Regions from separate parts of the Metapseudomonas boanensis genome, predicted to be linked through region 2. Evidence: predicted binding sites of a transcription regulator. Region 2 holds the regulator's gene; each other region holds the start of a gene.

Region 1 (7,055 bases), 720 kb from region 2:
GGACGAGCAGACTTGGGCTTACCCCGACACCCTAGTCGGTACAGACTCCCACACCACCATGATCAACGGCCTCGGCGTGCTTGGCTGGGGTGTCGGCGGCATCGAAGCAGAAGCGGCAATGCTCGGCCAACCGGTGTCGATGCTGATTCCGGAGGTGATCGGCTTCAAGCTCACCGGCAAGTTGAAGGAGGGTATCACCGCTACCGACCTGGTCCTCACCGTTACCCAGATGCTGCGCAAGAAGGGTGTAGTGGGGAAATTCGTCGAGTTCTATGGCGACGGCCTCGCTGACCTGCCACTGGCCGACCGGGCCACGATTGCCAACATGGCACCGGAGTATGGCGCCACTTGTGGTTTCTTCCCAGTTGACGACATCACCCTGGGTTACCTTCGCCTGTCTGGCCGCTCAGAAGAAACGGTGCAACTGGTCGAGGCGTATAGCAAAGCCCAGGGCCTGTGGCGCGAGCCGGGCCATGAGCCATTCTTCACCGACACCCTGGCGCTGGACCTGGGCAGTGTCGAAGCCAGCCTCGCAGGCCCCAGGCGCCCGCAAGACCGCGTGCCGCTGCCGCAGGTACCGAAGGCCTTCGATGACCTGCTCGGCCTGCAACTCAAGACCGGGGGTGCTCCTGTCGCCACAAGCGTGCTGGTCGAGCAAGATGACGGGCAACGCTATCCGCTGGAAAATGGCGCCGTGGTCATCGCAGCCATCACCTCTTGCACCAACACCTCCAACCCAAGCGTGATGATGGCCGCCGGCCTGGTCGCCAAGAAAGCCGTGGAGAAGGGACTGACCCGCAGACCCTGGGTCAAGAGCTCGCTGGCCCCTGGCTCCAAGGTGGTGACCGAATACTTCAGGGCCGCCGGTCTTACGCCCTACCTCGACCAACTCGGCTTCAACCTGGTGGGTTACGGCTGCACCACCTGCATCGGCAACTCCGGACCGCTGCTGGCGCCCATTGAGCAGGCAATCCAGCAGGCCGACCTGACGGTCGCCTCGGTGCTTTCGGGCAACCGCAATTTCGAGGGTCGCGTCCATCCGCTGGTGAAAGCCAATTGGCTGGCATCCCCACCACTGGTCGTGGCCTATGCGCTGGCCGGCACCGTACGTCTGGACATCAGCCAGGAGCCGCTGGGGCAGGACCAGAAGGGCAAGCCGGTGTACCTCAAGGACATCTGGCCCAGCCAGAAGGAAATCGCCGAGGCGATCCAGAAAGTCGACACTGCGATGTTCCGCAGGGAATACGCCGAGGTGTTCTCTGGCGATGAGCAGTGGCGCAACATCCTTGTGCCGGAATCCGACACCTATGCGTGGCAGGCAGACTCCACGTATATCCAGCATCCGCCATTCTTTGCGGACATCTCCAAAGCCCCTCCCAAAGTGGAGGATGTGCGTCAAGCGCGCATCCTCGCCCTGCTGGGCGACTCGGTCACCACCGATCACATCTCCCCTGCCGGCAACATCAAGGCCGACAGCCCAGCTGGTCGCTACTTGCGAGAACATGGTGTGGAGCCCAAGGATTTCAACTCCTACGGCTCACGACGCGGCAACCATGAAGTGATGATGCGCGGCACCTTCGCCAACATCCGCATCAGGAATGAAATGCTCGGGGGCGAGGAAGGTGGCAATACCCTGCACATTCCCAGTGGTGAGAAGCTGGCGATCTATGACGCAGCCATGCGCTATCAGACGGAGGGAACTGCGCTGGTGATTGTGGCCGGCAAGGAATATGGCACCGGCTCCTCTCGTGACTGGGCCGCCAAGGGCACCAATCTGCTGGGCGTCAAAGCTGTGATCGCGGAGAGCTTCGAGCGAATCCACCGCTCCAACCTGGTGGGCATGGGCGTGCTACCGTTGCAGTTCGAAGCAGATAATGACCGCACGACGCTGTGCCTGACCGGCCGGGAGACCTTGGCAATCCTTGGCCTGACAGGCGCCAACCTGAAGCCACACATGCCCCTGACACTGGAGATCACTCGCGAGGACGGCACGCAGGACAGGGTCCAGCTACTCTGCCGAATCGACACATTGAACGAGGTGGAGTACTTCAAGGCGGGCGGCATCTTGCACTACGTGCTGCGGCAGATGCTGGCGGCTTGATCCGCTGCGGTTCGGGGCTCGGCACATTTGTCCGAGCCCCGAAGCGCCCCACGCTTTCTGACAGTGCCCACTCGTCGCGAGACTGCTGCCCCTGATATTCATCTGCGCCAGCACCCGCCTGACAACGACACTCCACGCTCATTGCACCGCGCCCAGGGAAACCAACCCTTTAGAATGCGCCGTCGAAAAAAGGCTCAACCTTAGCGCCTGGATGCCGATACAAGCAGCAGGCCTTCCGGAAAAACACCATGAGAAACAACCAACCTATCACCCAGCGTGAGCGCATATTCCCCGTTGAACAGCGACTGATCTCCACCACAGACAGCAGGGGCGTCATCACTTATTGCAACGACGCGTTCATCGATATCAGCGGCTACAACCGAGAAGAGCTGATTCGCGCCCCCCATAACCTGGTGCGACATCCCGATGTGCCGCCGGCGGTGTTCGCCCATATGTGGGCCACGCTCAAGAAAGGCCGCCCGTGGATGGGCGTCGTCAAAAACCGCTGCAAGAATGGCGACCACTACTGGGTCAATGCCTACGTCACCCCCATCTTTGAAGGCAGCCAGATCACCGGCTTCGAGTCCGTGCGCGTTAAGCCGACGGCTGAGCAGATTCGCCGTGCCGAGGCGCTCTACCAACGCATCAACTCCGGCAAATCCCCCATTCCAAAACGGGATCAGTGGCTGCCGGTCCTGCAGGATTGGTTGCCCTTCATCCTGATCAGCCAGATCGGTTTCCTGATTGGCGCCTGGCTCAATTCCCACTGGGGATTCCTGGCGGCAGCCCTCCTCTCGATACCGCTGGGTCTGATCGGCCTGGCTTGGCAGAATCGGGGTATCAAACGGTTGCTCCACCTCGCCGAGCAGGCCACTTCTGACCCGCTGATCGCTCAGATGTACACCGACAGCCGAGGCGTACAAGGCCGTCTTGAGATGGCCATGCTCAGCCAGGAAGCTCGCCTGAAGACTTGCCTGACCCGCCTGCAGGATACTGCCGAGCACCTGACCAAACAGGCCCGCCAGGCCGACACCCTCGCGCACAACAGCTCCGACGGGCTGGAGCGCCAACGCGTAGAAACCGAGCAGGTCGCCGCCGCCGTGAACCAGATGGCGACCACCACCCAGGAAGTCGCCAACAATGTGCAGCGCACAGCCGATGCAACCCAGGAAGCCAACCGCCTGACCAGCCAGGGCCGGACCATCGCAGCTGAAACCCGCGAAGCCATCCAGCGCCTGTCGCAGTCGGTGGGTGAAACCGGTGAGACCGTCACCCGCCTGGCCCAGGACAGTAATGAAATCGGCGGTGTCGTCGACGTGATCAAGGGTATCGCCGATCAGACCAACCTGCTGGCGCTCAACGCAGCAATCGAAGCCGCCCGGGCCGGTGAAATGGGCCGCGGCTTTGCTGTGGTGGCTGACGAAGTACGCCAGCTGGCACAGCGTACAGCGGAGTCCACCGGGCAGATCCACCAGTTGATCGCACAACTGCAAAAGACCGCCGAAGAAGCCGTGCTCACCATGGAGAACGGTCGTCGCCAGGCAGACGAGGGCGTCGAGCGAGTGCAACAGGCCGACCAGGCACTGGCTGGCATCAGCGATGCGGTTGCCAACATCGCCGACATGGCTGATCAAATCGCCGCCGCTACCGAGGAACAGAGCGCAGTGGCCGAGCAGATAAACCAGAGCATCAGCAGCATTGCACACCTGGCCGACCAGACCTCGGGCGAAGCCCAGCGTACAGCCCTGCTCAGCGAGGAGCTGACCAATACCGCTCAAGGACAATATTCGCTGGTGGATCGTTTCAACCGCTAAGCATTTCCATGCGTCAGCAAGAACGCCATCACCCCGGTTCGAGGCGATGGCGTTTTTGTTGGTGAGCTCATCGCAGGCTTCTCCGTAGTACAAAAAGCCATGGCCCCTGCTGGGGCCATGGCTTTATCTCAAGGCCTGAACATGCGTCAGCTCGACGACGGCTCCAGTGCCACCTCGCCCGCGGCTGAGCGCTTGCGCAGACCAAACTGGTAGGCCACCACTAACACCACTAGAAACGGCACGCCGAACACCAGCGTCATCCTGAATACCTCGGTGAATGCAGTGGTCACCAGGATCGCCACCATCAGCCCCAGCCCCAGCAATGTCGTCCAGGGGAACAAGCGCATCCGGAACGAAAGCTGCAGACCACCACTGCGCTCGTGGTAGCGACGGAAGCGATAGTGAGTCAGGAAGATCATCATCCAGGCGAACAGCGCACCGAACATGGAGACGGCCATCATCAGAGAGAAGGATTCTTTCGGATAGATCAGGTTCACCAGCGTCGCCAGCGCAATGCCCACACAGGACAGCATCAGGGCATTGAGCGGAACGCCGTTTCGGCTCAGTCGCCCCATGGCCTTGGGCGCATGGCCAGCACGGGACAGGCTGAACATCATCCGAGTGGTGGTGTAGAGCTGACTGTTCATGGCCGAGACAGCCGCTACCAGAATCACGAAGTTGAGCAGCCCTGTTGCACCGGGAATGCCGGTTTCCTGCATCACGGTGACGAAGGGGCTCTGGGTGCCCGTCCCCGCTGTATTCCAGGGCACGATGGCGAGGATCAGCGCCAGGGTCAGGAGATAGAACACCACCAGGCGCACGAGGGTTGCGCGGAAGGCCTGCTTCACGGCGTGCTGCGGATCCTCTGCCTCACCGGCCGCCACCGCGATCATCTCGACGCTCAGGTAGCTGAAGATGGAGACGATCACGGCAATCCACATGCCATGGATGCCATTGGGGAAGAACCCGCCATGGGCGCTATAGAGATGTACACCATAGCCGTTTCCGCTGACTCCGAAGACCAGGTACGCACCAAGCAGGATGAATCCGACGATGGCACTGATCTTTATCGCCGAGAACCAGTATTCGAAGCGACCGAAGGTCTTCACACTGATCGCGTTGATCAGCACCAGACCGGCAGAGAACGACAGGATCCAGACCCACTCCGCGACCTGCGGAAACCAGAATTTCATGTACAAGGCAACCGCCGTGACCTCCGTGCCCACAGCCAGGACGATCGCGGCCCAATATGCATAGCGCACCAGGAAGCCTGCCAGCGGGCTGACGTAGAACTCGGCATAGGCCCCGAAGGACCCCGAAGTCGGATGGGCAACTGTCATCTCGGCCAGACACCCCATCAGCAACAAGGTGATCAGGGCGCCGATGGCATAACTGATGAGCACGCTGGGGCCAGCGAAACCGATGGCGAAGGTGCTGCCCATGAACAGACCAGTGCCGATGGCACCGCCGATCGCGATCATGCTCATTTGGGCGCTGGTCAACTGCTGCCGCAGCCCCTTCTCACGCCCGGCGATCGCCTGGAAACCATTGGATTCGTTCATTTCTTGTCTCTGAGTCTTGTGATTATTGAAAGCAGAAGCATCCGATCCGGGCGCTACAGCAGGCTCAACGGATATTCCAGGATGACGCGGACCTCGTTGTTGTCCGCTGTGTCAGCCCGCGCCAGTTCGGCCGACGAGCGCAGGCTGGCCTGGCGCAGCCGCACGGACAGGTCCTTTACCGGCCCGTCCTGGACCACGTAGCGCAGCTCAATGTCGCGTTCCCAGCGCTTGCCGTCACCGCCATAACGACCATAGGCGCCATTGGGGCCACCGTCGTAATGGCTGTCATCGATGTGGTCGCCGCTCACGTAACGAGTCATGAAACTAAGTCCCGGTACGCCGAACGCCGCCATATCGAGGTCATAGCGCATCTGCCAGGAACGTTCGTTGGGGGCGTTGAAGTCGACAACCTGCACCGAGTTGGCAAGATAGATCGAAGTGCCGGGCTGACGATCGAAGCCCAGGTAGTCGAAGGGCTCATCGCCATGCACGCGCTGGTAAGCCAAGGTCAAGCTGTGCGGGCCCTGGCTGTAACGACTGGAAAGCGACCAAGTGGTGTTGTCGATTTCCCCTGCTCGCCGCTGCCCCTCATCGAGCGTGCGGTAGAGGTTGAGGTCGAAGGACAGGCCACGCAGTTCGTCCAGCTGGAAGACATGACCTGCGTTGGCGTAGTACTGCCGCCAGATATCGTCGAAACGCGAGGCATAGAAGCTCAGGCTGGTTCCGCCAGCGGGGGCGAATGCCACCCCGGCGTAGTCCACATGACCAGTCTCGACCTGCGCATACAGGGCCTTGAGCGCGCCATCGAAGTTGGTGGAGTTGCCATCGTTGCCAGCAGTGAAATGACCAGCATCCAGCAAAAGGTCATCGATTTCGCGACTGTTCAGCTGAAATCCGGTGGCCGTCGGCGTGAACAGACGCGCAGCGCCAGTGCCGAACACAGGATTCATGGGCATCAGGTTGCCGTATTTCAGCTCGCTGCGTGATACCCGCGCCTTCACTGCGGCGCCTACCTCGGAGTACTCGTCCTCGGCACGGCCATCGGAGCCTACCGGCAGCAGGTCCGTACCCGTGCGCCCCTTGCCGCTGTCGAGCTTGAGCCCCAAATGAGCATAGGCGTCGACACCAAACCTTACGGTGCCAGGTGTGTAGCCCGAAGCGAAGTCGAGCTGGAAGCCATGGGCCCACTCTTCCCTGTAGTTCTGGCCGCCTGGATTGTTCAGCAGGTTACGGTGGAAGTAGAAGTTGCGCTGCGTCAGCACCAGGCTGCTGTCGGCCAGGAGCCCGCCCGCAACCTCCTCTGCCATCAAGCCCGGACTGCACGCGCCCAGCAGCAGGAGTAGGCACGCCGAAGACATATTCAGCTTCATGGGTTTTCCTTTCTTGTTGTGGTTATGGCATTTCATCGCGTAGCGCCCCAGGTACAGGGGCGCCGTTTCAGGTGGGCCTGAAGGTCAGGTCACCTTGTGGCGAACGCGGAAGCGCTCTTGTTGCCAGATACCGGAGTCGAGGATCTCGCCCAGGATCTCTGCTGCATCCCATACATCGGCGAAGCTTGTGTAGAGCGGGGTAAAGCCG
Region 2 (7,055 bases):
GTCTTCATGACCGCGGTTTGCAGGTCGGCCGTCACCACATCCAGATTGGACACGGCCTTGGCCATGGACTCGTCGCCACTGTTGAGCCCCAGGCGCACCAGGCGGTTACGCACCAGCACCAGCTCGCCGACCATGTTCATGATCTCGTCGAGCCGTGCGGTGTCGACCCGTACCGTAGTTTCAGCCTCACTGGCCGCCGCCCCGCCGCTGGCTGCGGCCGGCGCCACCTGACGAGCCGCCGGCTCGGTGGGCTTGGCGACGGGCTTAGGTGCGGGAGCAACAGCAGGCTTGCCAGGAGCGACGACAACTGCAGTGGCGGTATCTTCGACCGCACCTGTGAACTTGCCCTTGCCGTGTAGCTGATCGAGCAGGCTCTCGAACTCATCGTCGGTGATATGTTCGCCGCCCGCCGGGTTGACAGCCGGCACGACCGGCGTTTCGAGCGGGGTGACGATGGGTTCGGCAGCGCCGTTGAACTTGCCTTTGCCGTGCAGCTGGTCGAGCAGCGCCTCGAACTCATCGTCAGTGATTTCTTCACTGGCACCCGCCGGCGGGGCTGCGACCACCGTAGCGTTCACGGACACGGCAGCAGGCTCGGTGGAGCCCACGAACTTGCCCTTGCCGTGCAACTGGTCCAGCAGAGCCTCGAACTCGTCGTCGGTGATTTCGTCCCCGGCGACCGCCTGAACCGGATCGGATTCTGGCTCGGCAACAGCGGCCCCGCCCAGGGCCTCGAGCAACTGCTCGAACTCGCTGTCGGTGATATCGGCGGAAGCTGCAGACACCTCGGCAGCGGGGCTGGGCGCGACCACCGGAGCCGTCGCGTCACCACCCGGCTCGGCTAGACGTGCCAGCGCGGCCAACAGTGCTGGAGTCGCTGGAACCAGGTCGCTGCGCTCACGGACCTGGCTGAACATCTCGTTGACCGTATCCAGTGCCTGCAGGACCACGTCCATCAGCTCCGCATCCACGCGGCGTTCGCCCTTGCGCAGGATGTCGAAGACGTTCTCGGCAATGTGGCAGCACTCCACCAGCGCGTTTAGCTGGAGGAAGCCAGCGCCGCCCTTGACCGTGTGGAACCCACGAAAAATCGCATTGAGCAGGTCCATATCGTCCGGGCGGCTTTCCAGCTCGACCAGCTGCTCGGACAGTTGCTCCAATATCTCGCCGGCCTCAACCAGGAAGTCCTGGAGGATTTCTTCATCGGCGTCGAAGCTCATATGAGCGCTCCCTAAAAGCCCAGGCTGGATAGCAGATCATCGACGTCGTCCTGACCGGACACCACGTCTTCACGTTTATCGGCATTGATCTGCGGACCTTCACCCCTGGAAGGATTTTTTTCTTTTTCGAGTTCGGCGCGCAGCGCGGCATGGTCGTGCTGGATGCCCGCGTAGCGATCCACCTGACTGGCCATCAACACGAGCTTGACCAGGTTGCTCTCCACTTCAGTGACCAACTGCGTCACGCGCTTGATCACCTGGCCGGTGAGGTCCTGGTAGTCCTGTGCCAGCAGGATGTCGTTGAGCTTGCCGGACAGAGTGCCGGTATCCCGCTGGCTGCGGGTAAGGAATTGCTCGATGCGACGGGCCAACTCGCGGAAGCCGTCAGCGCCAATTTCCCGACGCATGAAACGCCCCCACTCCTCGCCCAATTGCTGCGCCTCGTCGCTCAGTCCACCCAGCAGCGGCGTGCTCTCCTCCACCAGGTCCATGGTGCGGTTGGCGGCACGCTCGGTCATCTGCACCACGTAGGAAAGACGGTCCGTCGCATCCGCGATCTGCGACATCTCGGTGGCGAGGGGCAGCTTGGGGTCGATCTGGAAATTGACGATGGCGTTATGCAGTTCGCGGGTGAGCTTGCCGACTTCCTGGTAGAGGCCGCGATCACGGACCTGGTTGAGCTCCTGGATGAGCTGTACTGCATCGGTGAAATTGCCTCGCTCGAGACTATCCACCAATTCCCGCGCACGGTCTTTCAGGGTCGACTCGAAGTCTCCCAGCATTGCTTGATTCTGGTCCATGGCACCCTCGCGGCCGGCACTAGCCACTGACCCGTTCGAAAATCTTCTCGATCTTTTCCTTCAATACCTGAGCAGTGAAGGGCTTGACGACGTAGCCGTTCACGCCGGCCTGGGCCGCTTCGATGATCTGGTCGCGCTTGGCTTCAGCGGTGACCATCAGCACGGGCAAGTGCTTCAGGCGGTCATCGGCGCGCACCGCGCGCAGCAGATCGATGCCGGTCATGCCGGGCATGTTCCAGTCGGTCACGAGGAAATCGAAATTACCGCTGTGCAGCATCGGCAACGCCGTGGTGCCGTCGTCGGCCTCGGCGGTATTGGTGAAGCCCAAGTCGCGCAAGAGGTTCTTGATGATGCGTCTCATCGTCGAGAAATCGTCAACGATGAGGATTTTCATGTTCTTGTCCAAGTCGACCTCCGTACAGTCTTAAACGCCCCTCTTCCGGGTACGTCATTCAATCGTCAAACCGGTACGCCATTCAGCGCGCACGCCAATCGCCGAGCCGGGCACGCAGGCGTGCTGCGCACTGGCTGTGCAACTGACTGACTCGCGATTCGCTTACCCCAAGCACTTCACCGATTTCCTTCAGGTTCAGCTCTTCGTCGTAATACAACGCCAGAACCAGGCGTTCGCGCTCCGGCAGGTGCGCGATGGCATCGGCCAGCGCGGCCTGGAAACGTTCTTCTTCCAAGTCATGCGAAGGTTCGAGTTGGGTGACACCGGTGTCCTCGGGTAACCCGCCGTGCTCGCCGTCCTGCAACAGGTCGTCGAAGCTGAACAAACGGCTGCCCAAGGTGTCGCTCAGGATGCCGTAGTAGTCATCGAGACTCAATCCAAGTTCGGCAGCGACCTCCTGATCTTTGGCATCACGCCCCGTCCGCGCCTCGATAGTGCGAATGGCGTCGCTGACCATGCGCGTGTTGCGGTGGACCGAGCGCGGAGCCCAATCCCCCTTGCGCACTTCGTCCAGCATCGCGCCTCGAATCCGGATACCGGCGTAGGTCTCGAAACTCGCCCCCTTGCCGCCGTCATACTTCTTCGAGGCCTCCAACAGGCCGATCATCCCGGCCTGCATGAGATCTTCCACCTGCACGCTGGCCGGCAGACGCGCCAGCAAGTGATAGGCGATGCGTTTGACCAGCGGGGCATAGCGTTCGATCAACTGGTGCTGCGAGTCCCGCGCCTGAGTCTTACTGTACATACGCAGTCCGCTCGCTGGTGTCATACGGGAGAATCCGCAGCGGGCTGCCTGAGCAAGCGTTCGACGAAGAACTCAAGGTGGCCGCGCGGGTTCGCCGGCAGCGGCCAGCTGTCGACCTTCTGCGCAATCGCCTTGAATGCCAGGGAACACTTGGAGCGCGGGAACGCCTCGTAGACGGCTCGCTGCTTCTGCACGGCCTTGCGCACCGATTCGTCGTAGGGAATCGCACCCACATACTGCAGTGCGACGTCGAGGAAGCGGTCGGTGACCTTGGTCAGCTTGGCGAACAGGTTGCGGCCTTCCTGGGGGCTGTGAGCCATGTTGGCCAACACCCGGAAACGATTCATGCCGTAATCGCGGTTGAGCAACTTGATCAGCGCGTAGGCGTCAGTGATGGACGTGGGTTCGTCACAGACGACCACGATCACTTCCTGCGCGGCACGAACGAAGCTCACGACCGAGTCGCCAATGCCGGCGGCAGTATCGATGACCAGCACGTCGAGGTTGTCGCTGATATCGCTGAAGGCCTGGATCAGCCCGGCATGCTGCATCGACGAAAGGTGCACCATGCTCTGGGTGCCCGAAGCCGCCGGCACGATGCGGATACCGCCAGGGCCTTGAAGGAGCACGTCACGCAGATCGCACTCGCCATTGATGACATCGGCCAAGGTGCGCTTAGCCGAGAGACCGAGGAGGACGTCGACATTGGCCAGGCCGAGGTCAGCGTCCAGCAGCATGACCCGGCGGCCTAGCTCGGCCAGCGCCAGGGAAAGGTTCACCGACACATTGGTCTTGCCGACGCCACCTTTGCCGCCGGTCACCGCGATCACCTGTACGGGATGCATATTACCCATTTCAAACACCTTGTTAGGGACTGGGCCACTTGGCTGTCTAGGACTGCCCGATACGAGCAGCTCAGGATTCTTCAACCGACACGTCTCGCCGGATTCTGGTAAAGGCCGGCGAACATATCTGCCATGGCTTCTTCGCTCGGGTCTTCCGGCGCCTGGAGACTGACGGCGCGGCTCACCAGCTGGTGGCTGCGCGGAACCTGCAGATCATCCGGAATTCGAGGCCCGTCAGCCAGATAGGCTACCGGGAGATGCTGGCCGATGGCCAGCCCCAAAACCTCGCCCAGGCTTGCCGACTCATCCAGCTTGGTCAGGATGCAGCCGGACAGGCCGCAACGCTTGTAGCTGTGGTAAGCGGCCTTGAGCACCTGGTTCTGGCTAGTGGCGGCCAGCACCAGATAATTTCGGGCATTCACACCACGGCTGGCCAGTGCTTCGAGCTGCATGGCCAAGGCCGGATCGTTGGCCGGCAGGCCGGCGGTATCGATCAGCACGACACGTTTTCGCGCCAGCGGTGCGAGGGCCTGAGTCAGGGACTGACCGGGATCGACCAGGGTTACCGGGACGTTGAGAATACGCCCCAGGGTCTTCAACTGTTCCTGGGCACCGATTCGGTAACTGTCCATGCTGACCAGGGCAATGCTCTGGGCACCGTACTTCAGCACGTAACGCGCAGCGAGCTTTGCCAGGGTGGTGGTCTTGCCCACGCCGGCAGGGCCGACCAGGGCAATCACGCCACCCTCTTCCAGTGGCTCGTTCTGTGGCGTGCGAATCGCGTGGGCCAGATGGGCCAGCAGCATGCGCCAGGCCTGCCGCGGTTCCAGGACGTTACCGACCTTCTCCAGCAGCGTGCGTGCCAGCTCGGCCGGCAACCCCATGCGCTGCAGGCGACGCCAGAGACCGGCCTGCTGCGGACGGCGATTCTGCATTTGCCCCCAGGCGATGGAACCGAGCTGGACTTCGATGAGTTCGCGCAGGCCGTTCAGTTCGGAACGCATGGCATCCAGCGCAACATGGTCGAGTGCCGTAATAGCGGGCTCGGCTGGCGCCATGGCCGCCGGGATGGTGCGTGGGCGACTCAGTGCAGCCGCCAGGGCCGATTCCGGCAGTTCGGGCTCGATGGCCACCAGCGGCTCGCCGGCGAATAATTGACGGTCCTTGCCAGCATCAGCCTGGGCGCGCGTGGTCAGTTCGGCCTGGGCTTCGGCAATGCGGGTCTGGGTCTTGCGTAGCTCGGCTTCAAGGGCCGGATTAGGCTTGCTCGGAGCGGCAGCAGGCAGGGAGTAGTCCAACGCAGCGGTCAGCTCGACACCACCGGCAACCCGGCGATTGCCGATGATGGCCGCATCAGCGCCCAGCTCATCACGCACCAACTTCATGGCTTGACGCATATCGGCGGCGAAGAAGCGTTTGACCTGCATGGTCCTTGACCTCGGTTAGTTCTGGCCCACAGTCGCGACTATGGTGACCTGCTTGTTGTCCGGTATTTCCTGGTAGGCCAGCACGTACATGGTTGGCACGGCGAGCCTGGCAAAGCGCGACATCATCGCCCGGATCGGCCCAGCCACCAGCAGGATCGCCTGCTTGCCAAGCATTTCCTGGCGCTGCGCCGCTTCCACCAGGGAACGTTGCAGCTTTTCAGCCATGCCAGGTTCGAGGAGAACGCCATCTTCCGAACCCTGACCAGCCTTCTGCAGACTGTTCAGCAATATCTGTTCCAACCTTGGTTCCAGGGTGATCACAGGCAGCTCGGGCTCTAGTCCCACAATGCTTTGCACGATTGCGCGAGACAGCGACACACGTACTGCCGCAACCAGCGCGGCGGGATCTTGACTCTTGGGCGCGACGTTAGCGATGGCCTCGGCGATGGTGCGGATGTCGCGTACCGGCACCTGCTCCTGCAGCAGCGCCTGCAAAACCTTCAGCAAGGTCGACAGCGACACCATGCCCGGCACCAGCTCTTCCGCCAGCCGCGGCGAGCTCTTGGCCAGTAGCTGCATCAGCTGCTGCACCTCTTCGTGGCCGAGCAGCTCGTGGGCATGCTTGTGTAGTACCTGGTTGAGGTGCGTCGCGACCACCGTGCTGGCGTCCACCACCGTGTAACCGAGCGACTGCGCCTGGTCGCGCTGGCTGGCGTCGATCCACACCGCTTCCAGGCCGAACGCCGGATCCTTGGCGGCCACGCCATTGAGGGTGCCGAACACCTGGCCGGGATTGATCGCCAATTCTCGGTCCGGATAGACCTCGGCCTCGGCCACGCTGACCCCCATCAGGGTCAGGCGATAGGCGTTGGGCAACAGATCGAGGTTGTCGCGGATGTGTACCGAGGGCATGAGGAAGCCCATCTCCTGGGAGAGCTTCTTGCGCACGCCCTTGATCCGCGCCAGGAGCTGGCCACCCTGGTTGCGGTCCACCAGAGGAATCAGGCGATACCCCACTTCCAGGCCCACCAGGTCAACGGGAGTGACGTCGTCCCAACCCAGCTCCTTGGTTTCCTGGGCGCGCTGGGCAGGCAGCAGCTCCTGCTGCCGTATCTCCTCTTGCACGGCCTCTTCCTTGACCTTCTTCTGCTTCTGCCAGATCCACCAGGCACCGCCAGCAGCCACCAGGCCCAGGCCGATGAAGGACACGTGGGGCATGCCTGGCACCAGGCCCATGGCGATCAGGATCGCGGCCGACACGGCCAGGGCCTTGGGCGAGGCGAACATCTGCCGATTGACCTGCTGCCCCATGTCCTCCGAGGTGGAGACTCGAGTCACCATGATGGCCGCGGCGGTGGACAGCAGCAGCGAGGGAATTTGTGCGACCAGGCCATCACCTATGGTCAGCAGCGAGTAGATGCGACCAGCGTCGGCGAAGCTCATGCCGTGCTGGGCCATCCCGATGGCCATACCACCGAGGAGGTTGATGAACAGGATCAGCAGGCCAGCTATGGCGTCGCCGCGAACGAACTTGCTGGCACCGTCCATGGAGCCGTAGAAGTCC
Region 3 (7,055 bases), 1.8 Mb from region 2:
AGGGTGCGCCATTCTGGTCGGCGATCACCAGCATGACCGTGCGACCATTGATCGCGATGGAACGCAGCAGCAGGTGGTGCCCGGGGAATAGCTCCTTGATCTGTCCGGGCAACAGCGGCGAAAACTGGGTGAAGTTGTCCGGTCCCAGGCGCAGCTGGGCAGGCTGGGTCAGCAGGCGGCGCAGGACCTGACTCTGGCTCGGGTCCAGCTGCAGGCGGTTCGCCTCTGCAGGCAGACCGGCCGATTGCTGGGCAAGCAAGCGGTTGTGATTCCGGTCGGCCAGCAGGAGGAGGGCGCGGCGCATGCCACAGCCTTGCAGCGCATCCCGTGCGCAAGCCGCCAACTGAACCACGTTGGTATAGGGGCTGGGTTCGCGCAGCAACTCGGCGCAGTGCTTGCGCCAGTTTTCCATGGCCTGGGACGAAGGCGCCGGCGCTGCCGCTGGCTCGGCTTGCAGGCGTCGGCGGCTCCAGGGCCAGAGAAGGGCCAGTGCCGGATGCCAGAGGTCGTTGCGCGCGTGCTGGTGGGCGCTGGATACGGAGTGTTGGTGGACTTGCTGCTGCAGCTCGGCCAGAGGCAGGTGCAGGAACAATCCCGTCAGGCGCTGCCAGCGCAGGCTGTGTCCGCAGTTCCAGCCATCGTGGGCGGAAAGTGCCAGACCATTGGCGAGCAGGATGGTATTGCTGGGCTGGGTCAGCCAGCGGCGTAGCGTGGGGTCGGCATCAAGCAGTTGTTGCTGATGCAGGGGGTGTTCGTTGTCGCGGGCCACGTGCAGTGCCCTGACCAGCATCCGACGGTCGCTGTTCAGCAGGCGGTAACCCTGGATGATCCATTCGGGAAGTCGCCAATGCTCGGCTACTGCCTGGCACAGGGTAAGCAGTGGAACTCCAAGAAGCTCCAACTCGACCGTGCGGGCCGGCTCGCCCTTGCCCAGTACCCGCTGCTCCCAGGACTCGAACAGTTGCGGCTGGCTGGCCAGCAATGGCCACAGGGGCGAAAGGAAGAGCAGGCTGTTCCAGTGAATCTCCTGCCAGAGCCTTGCCAGGCGCGCCGCGAACAGACCGCTGGCCTGCTGCGCAGCGTGCTGGCCAATCAGTTGGAGTTGGCGCAGGCCTTGTGGAATGTCGCTCTCGTGGACGGCTGGCAGGCGGTTAAGGAGTGTTTCTGCGCGCTTCAGACCCACGCGGGTCAACGCGACTTCCAAGCTTTCCGCCGGGCTTGCCAGCATGTTGCTGGAAGAGTTGGCCTCGCGAAGCAGGCTGAGCGCCAGGGCTGGGCTGTCCTGAGTCAACTCCGCGATCTCGCGCAGTGAGCGACGGCTGTCGCCCAAGGCGCGACGAACCCGCTCATGGCAGGTTGCCGGAACCGGCAGGCGCACGCCATCAAGGTGTTTGATCCAGGACTCGAGGCTACGCGGCATGGGCTTTGTGGTTGACATGAGGGAGGCGCCAATCTGGCTTTTCGCCTGAACAGGCTATAGTCTGGCGCATAATTTCCGATAATTAGAAGGGTTGTTTTTCATAACCCTTGCGACTAACTCTTCAAGCCCCCCTTTCTATGGCAAAAATCATCGGCATCATCGTCGTATTCGCCAGCGTGCTCGGCGGTTACATTCTGTCCCATGGCAAGATCGCCGCATTGATTCAGCCCTTCGAGGTTATGATCATTGGCGGTGCCGCGTTGGGAGCCTTCCTCCAGGCGAACCCCGGCAGTACGACCATGCATGTCTTCAAGAAGTCGTTGAAGATGTTCGGCACGCGCTTCTCCCACGGTTTTTATCTGGAAGTGCTGCGCCTGCTCTATGAGATCCTCAACAAGAGCCGCCGCGAAGGGATGATGGCCATCGAGGCCGATATCGAGGACGCGGCTGCCAGCCCGATCTTCAGCAAGTACCCGTCCGTCCTCAAGGATGAGCGGATGACGGCCTATATCTGCGATTACCTGCGCATCATGTCGTCCGGCAACATGGCGCCCCACGAGCTCGAGGGGCTGTTCGACATGGAGCTGGCAAGCCTCAAGGAAGAGTTGGAACATCCATCGCATGCGGTCAACCGAATCGCCGACGGCCTGCCGGGCTTCGGGATCGTGGCCGCGGTACTGGGTATCGTGGTCACCATGGCCATGTTGGGTGAAGCCGAGCAGGCTGCCCTTGGTCAGCATGTGGGCGCGGCGTTGGTGGGGACCTTCCTCGGCATTCTCGCCGCCTACGGCTTTTTCGGCCCGCTGGCGGTTTCCCTCGAGCATGATGCGCGCGAGGAACTCAATGTCTTCGAGGCTATCAAGGCGTGCCTGGTGGCATCGGCCTCCGGCATGCCGCCGTCTCTGGCCGTGGAGTTCGGGCGTAAGGTGCTGTTCCCGGCGCATCGGCCGAGCTTCAGCGAGCTCGAGCAGGCCGTGCGTGGCAGTTGAAGGCTGAGTCATGGAGAACAACCAGCCAATCATCGTCAAGCGCGTAAAGCGCTATGCCGCTGGTCACCACGGTGGCGCCTGGAAGATTGCCTTTGCTGATTTTGCGACGGCGATGATGGCTTTTTTCCTGGTGCTCTGGCTGATGTCTTCGGCGACGCCCGAACAGAAGAAAGCCATTTCCGGTTACTTCAAGGACCCCATCGGCTTCACGGAAAGCGCCAGCCCCTACGTGATCGACCTGGGCGGCACGCCGACGCCGGCGCCGGACCGCACGCTCAACCCTGAACTGAAGGATGCGCCTGACGCCCAGGAGTCGGCGGTCGATTCGACTGATGCCGAAAAGGTCGATGCCGACCAGGTCGAGACCCTCGCCGAGCAGATCGAGCGTGAGAGACTTGAACTGCTCCTGCAGGAGCTCCAGACCAAGGTCGAGGAGAATCCCGAACTGCAAAAGTTCAAGGATCAGATCCTCTTCGAGATCACCCAGGACGGACTGCGCATCCAGATCATGGATGCGGCCAACCGACCGATGTTCGATCTGGGTAGCGCACGTCTGCAACCGTACTTCGAAGACATCCTGCTGATCCTCGCCGAGACTATCAAGGCTGTGCCCAACAAGATCAGTGTCAGTGGCCACACGGACGCGAAACCGTTCGCGGGCGATGGTGAATTCGGCAACTGGGAGTTGTCGTCGAGCCGCGCCAACGCTGCGCGCCGCGCCCTGATTGCCGGGGGCTACCCGGACGAGCAGGTGGCTCGCGTGGTGGGCTATGCCTCCTCGGCCCTGTTCGATCGCAAGGATCCGTTCAATCCGGTCAATCGCCGGATCGACATCACCGTACTCACCAGGAAGGCTCAGCGCGCCATCGAGGGCGAAGGCGAGGCCGAGCAAGGCAAACAGGCGCCAGGCGCCCCCGAGGTGCAGCCGCCGGCTGCCGAGCCGGCACTGCCGGATACCGGGGCGGCGCCTGCCCAGCCGCGCGAATTGAGGCAGAAGTTGAATATCTTCGAGGATGGTGTTCTGAATATGGACGAGCCCAAGGGGCAGTGATCCAAATCCTCAAAAAAGGCCACGCAATGCGTGGCCTTTTTCATTCAAGCACCGTTGCGTTAATACTCGTCCTGCGGGAGGCTGGCGAGGATGTGCCGATAGCTGGCCATGCGCTGCGCATGGACGCGGCCGTCTTCCAGTGCCTTGAGCAGCGCACAGCCGGGTTCGCGGTCATGCTTGCAGTCGCGGAATCGGCAGGTGCCCAGCAGGTCGTGGAACTCGATGAAGCCGGCTTCCACATCATCGCGGCTGACGTGGCCGAGGCCAAATTCGCGGATGCCAGGGGAGTCGATCAATTCGCCACCGCCAGGGAAGTGGAAGAGGCGCGCGGTGGTGGTGGTGTGGGTGCCCTTGCCGGTGGTTTCCGACAGTGCGCCGACGCGGGTATCCACGCCCGGCAGCAGGCTGTTGACCAAGGATGACTTGCCCACACCGGATTGCCCGACGAACACGCTGATGTGACCGTCCAGAAGCGTCTGGAGCTCCTCCATGCCGCCACCCTGTCGGGCGGAAACTTCCAGCAGCGGATAGCCGAGATGCCGATAGACACCCAGCAGTTCATCGAGCATGGCGCTGTTCTGCTCGTCCACCAGGTCGGCCTTGTTCAGCAGCAGCAGGGGGCGAATGCCGGCGTGCTCGGCTGCCACCAGGTAGCGGTCGATCAGGTTGGCGTGCGGATGAGGGAGCGGGGCGAAGACGATGATGATCTGATCGACGTTAGAGGCCACCGGCTTCAGCAGGCCTCGCATATCCGGGCGGCAGAGCTCGGAGGTGCGCGGCAGCTGGGCGACGATCACCCCGCTACCCTGGTTGCTCGAGCGCCAGACCACACGGTCTCCGGTGACCAGGGTTGGCAGGTTGGCGCGCAGGTGGCAGCGGAAAATCTGGCCAGCCAGTTCGCCTTCCTGTGCCTCCACCTCCACTTGCACGCCGAAGTGCGCAATTACAAGGCCGGTTTGCTCGTGCCCCAGGTCGCCGCCCTCGAGTTCATCGAGCGCACGTGACTCGCGCTTGGCTGCCCGGGCAGCGCGCTCTTCCTGAATCTTTTCGATGCGCCAGCTTTGCCGGCGCGTTAGGTGGCGTTTGGCCATGAGGGATCCGCTTGGAAAAATCGGCGCGAGTTTAGCACGCGCGCCTCTCAGGCGGCCTCTAAGCTAGAATGCGCGTCCTGTCGAGGAGACTGACCTTATGCAAAATGCCCAGAACCTGATCTGGATCGATCTGGAGATGACCGGCCTGAACCCGGACTCGGACGTCATCATCGAGATGGCCACCATCGTCACCGACAGCGAGCTGAACGTACTCGCCGAAGGACCGACTATTGCCGTGCACCAGAGCGACGAGGTGTTGGCCGGCATGGACGAGTGGAACACCCGCCAACATGGCCAGAGCGGCCTGACGCAACGCGTACGCGAGAGCCGCATCAGCGCGGCGGAGGCAGAGGCACAAACCATTGCCTTCCTGGAGCAGTGGGTGCCCAAGGGCAAGTCGCCGATCTGCGGCAACAGCATCTGCCAGGACCGCCGCTTCCTCTATCGGCATATGCCGCAGCTGGAAGCCTACTTCCATTACCGCAACCTGGACGTTTCGACGATCAAGGAGCTGGCCGCGCGCTGGGCGCCCAAGGTGCGCGATGGCGTGAGTAAAAGCGGCAGCCACCTGGCAATGGATGACATCCGCGATTCCATCGCCGAATTGCGCCACTACCGCGAGAATTTCTTCAAGTTCTGAGGTTCAGGACTAGCCCGCTGCGTGGCGGGCTAGCGCCCACTCCACATGTTCGCGAACCAGCGCTGATGGGTCCTCGCGGCGCGCGCGCAGGGCCTCCAGTACGGGAATGGTCGAGGGGGCGTTGCCAAGGCCGACAGCCAGGTTGCGCAACCAGCGCTCATAACCCGCACGACGGAGCGGCGAGCCCTCGGTCCGGCTGAGAAACTCCTGTTCGCTCCAGCGGAACAGTTCGGCGAGCTCGGCATTGTCCAGCCCATGGCGCGGCTGGAAATCACCTTCACCGCTAGGCCGGGCGAAGCGATTCCACGGGCAGACGATCTGGCAGTCGTCGCAACCAAACACACGGTTGCCGATGAGTGGGCGCAGATGCTCGGGAATCGAGCCCTTCAGCTCGATGGTCAAATAGGAGATGCAGCGTCGCGCGTCCAGTTGGTAGGGGCCCGCGAAAGCTGCGGTGGGGCAGATGTCCAGGCAGGCCGAGCAACGGCCGCAATGTTCGCTGGCCTGTGGCGGATCCACGGGCAGCGGCGCGTCGACGAACAGTTCGCCGAGGAAGAAATAGCTGCCCGCCTTGCGGTTGAGTACCAGGGTGTTCTTGCCGATCCAGCCCAGGCCCGCTTGTTCGGCAATGGCCTTTTCCAGGACTGGGGCGCTGTCGACGAAGGCGCGATAACTGAGCGGGCCGATCACCTGCTGGATGCGGTCGGCCAGGTGCTGCAGGCGCTTGCGGATCAGCTTGTGGTAATCGCGCCCCAGCGCATAGCGCGATACGTAAGCCTTTTCGGGCGTCGCCAGGACTCTCGCCATCTGGCTATCGCCCGGGAGGTAATCCATGCGCAGTGAAATCACCCGCAACGTCCCGGGTACCAGCAGCTCCGGATGTGAACGCTTGCTGCCGTGGGCCGCCATGTAGTCCATCTCGCCCTGGTAGCCGGCGTCGAGCCAGCGCTGGAGATGGGTTTCATGTTCGCCGAGGTCGAGCCCGGAGATACCGACCTGCTGGAAGCCCAATTCTCGACCCCAATCCTTGATGGATTGCGCGAGTGCGGCGAGATCTGGCGTTGAAAAGGGCATGCTGGGGCAGGAAACGGCAGCTGAGGTGGATATAATTCTGCCAGACCTCATCCCCATATCCGAAGCACATGACGCTGCCCACTGATGAAATGCCCCTCAGCCTCCACTCCGCCGCACAAGTGCGAGACCTCGATGCTTGCCTGATTGCGGCGGGCACCCCTGGGTTCGAATTGATGCAGCGTGCCGCTCATGCCGCGTGGCGTGCGCTGCGACACCGCTGGCCCGAGGCGGGCTGCATCAGCGTCCTGGCTGGCCGTGGCAACAATGCCGGCGACGGATACCTGGTGGCCGCCCTGGCACAGCGCGCGGGCTGGCGCGTTCGAGTTTTCGCGGTCGGGGCGGCGGATGCGCTTGCTGGGGATGCGCTTGCTGGGGATGCGGCGCTGGCGCGCGACGAAGCGCTTGCCGTCGGGGTCGCTGTCCAGCCATGGACTGAATGCGCGCCGCTTGAGGGTGTGGTGGTGGATGCCCTGCTCGGGACTGGCCTGTCCGGCTCGGTGCGTGAGCCCTATGCCCAGGCGATTCGCCTGCTTAACGCCAGCGGACAGCCGGTGTTGGCGATCGATATTCCGTCCGGCCTCTGCGCGGACAGCGGTCGGGTGCTGGGCGTCGCCGTACGTGCCGACCTGACCGTAACCTTTATCGGGCTGAAACTCGGCTTGTTCACCGCCGATGCGCCGGACCAGGTCGGCGAGCTGGTGTTCGACGATCTTCAGGCTGATCCCGATCTGCTGGCCGCAGCGCCAAGCCAGGCAGTGCGCCTGGCGCTCGGCAATTTGCCGCGGCTGGC

The links. The regulator FliA, encoded in region 2, starts transcription of late flagellar genes. The targets are predictions, from matches to a motif close to CTAAAGTTTNNNNNNNNNNNGCCGNTAA.
Region 1: OXH74_RS00635 (methyl-accepting chemotaxis protein) is a predicted target of FliA. The motif match lies at 2,295-2,322, and genes of this name have one in related genera.
Region 3: motA (flagellar motor stator protein MotA) is a predicted target of FliA. The motif match lies at 1,475-1,502, and genes of this name have one in related genera.

Annotation. Positions count from the first base shown of each region.
Region 1 is NZ_CP113889.1:130,774-137,828, forward strand. It holds gene acnA (aconitate hydratase AcnA) at 1-2,101, shown strand, start outside; gene OXH74_RS00635 (methyl-accepting chemotaxis protein) at 2,350-3,915, shown strand; gene OXH74_RS00640 (amino acid permease) at 4,062-5,477, opposite strand; gene OXH74_RS00645 (OprD family porin) at 5,531-6,847, opposite strand; gene kynU (kynureninase) at 6,932-7,055, opposite strand, start outside.
Region 2 is NZ_CP113889.1:5,132,871-5,139,925, forward strand. It holds gene OXH74_RS23950 (chemotaxis protein CheA) at 1-1,220, opposite strand, end outside; gene OXH74_RS23955 (protein phosphatase CheZ) at 1,232-2,020, opposite strand; gene OXH74_RS23960 (chemotaxis response regulator CheY) at 2,040-2,414, opposite strand; gene fliA (RNA polymerase sigma factor FliA) at 2,497-3,243, opposite strand; gene fleN (flagellar synthesis regulator FleN) at 3,240-4,082, opposite strand; gene flhF (flagellar biosynthesis protein FlhF) at 4,145-5,491, opposite strand; gene flhA (flagellar biosynthesis protein FlhA) at 5,507-7,055, opposite strand, start outside.
Region 3 is NZ_CP113889.1:1,227,104-1,234,158, reverse strand. It holds gene OXH74_RS05715 (HDOD domain-containing protein) at 1-1,438, opposite strand, end outside; gene motA (flagellar motor stator protein MotA) at 1,558-2,409, shown strand; gene motB (flagellar motor protein MotB) at 2,420-3,460, shown strand; gene rsgA (small ribosomal subunit biogenesis GTPase RsgA) at 3,520-4,551, opposite strand; gene orn (oligoribonuclease) at 4,649-5,191, shown strand; gene queG (tRNA epoxyqueuosine(34) reductase QueG) at 5,201-6,265, opposite strand; gene OXH74_RS05685 (NAD(P)H-hydrate dehydratase) at 6,334-7,055, shown strand, end outside.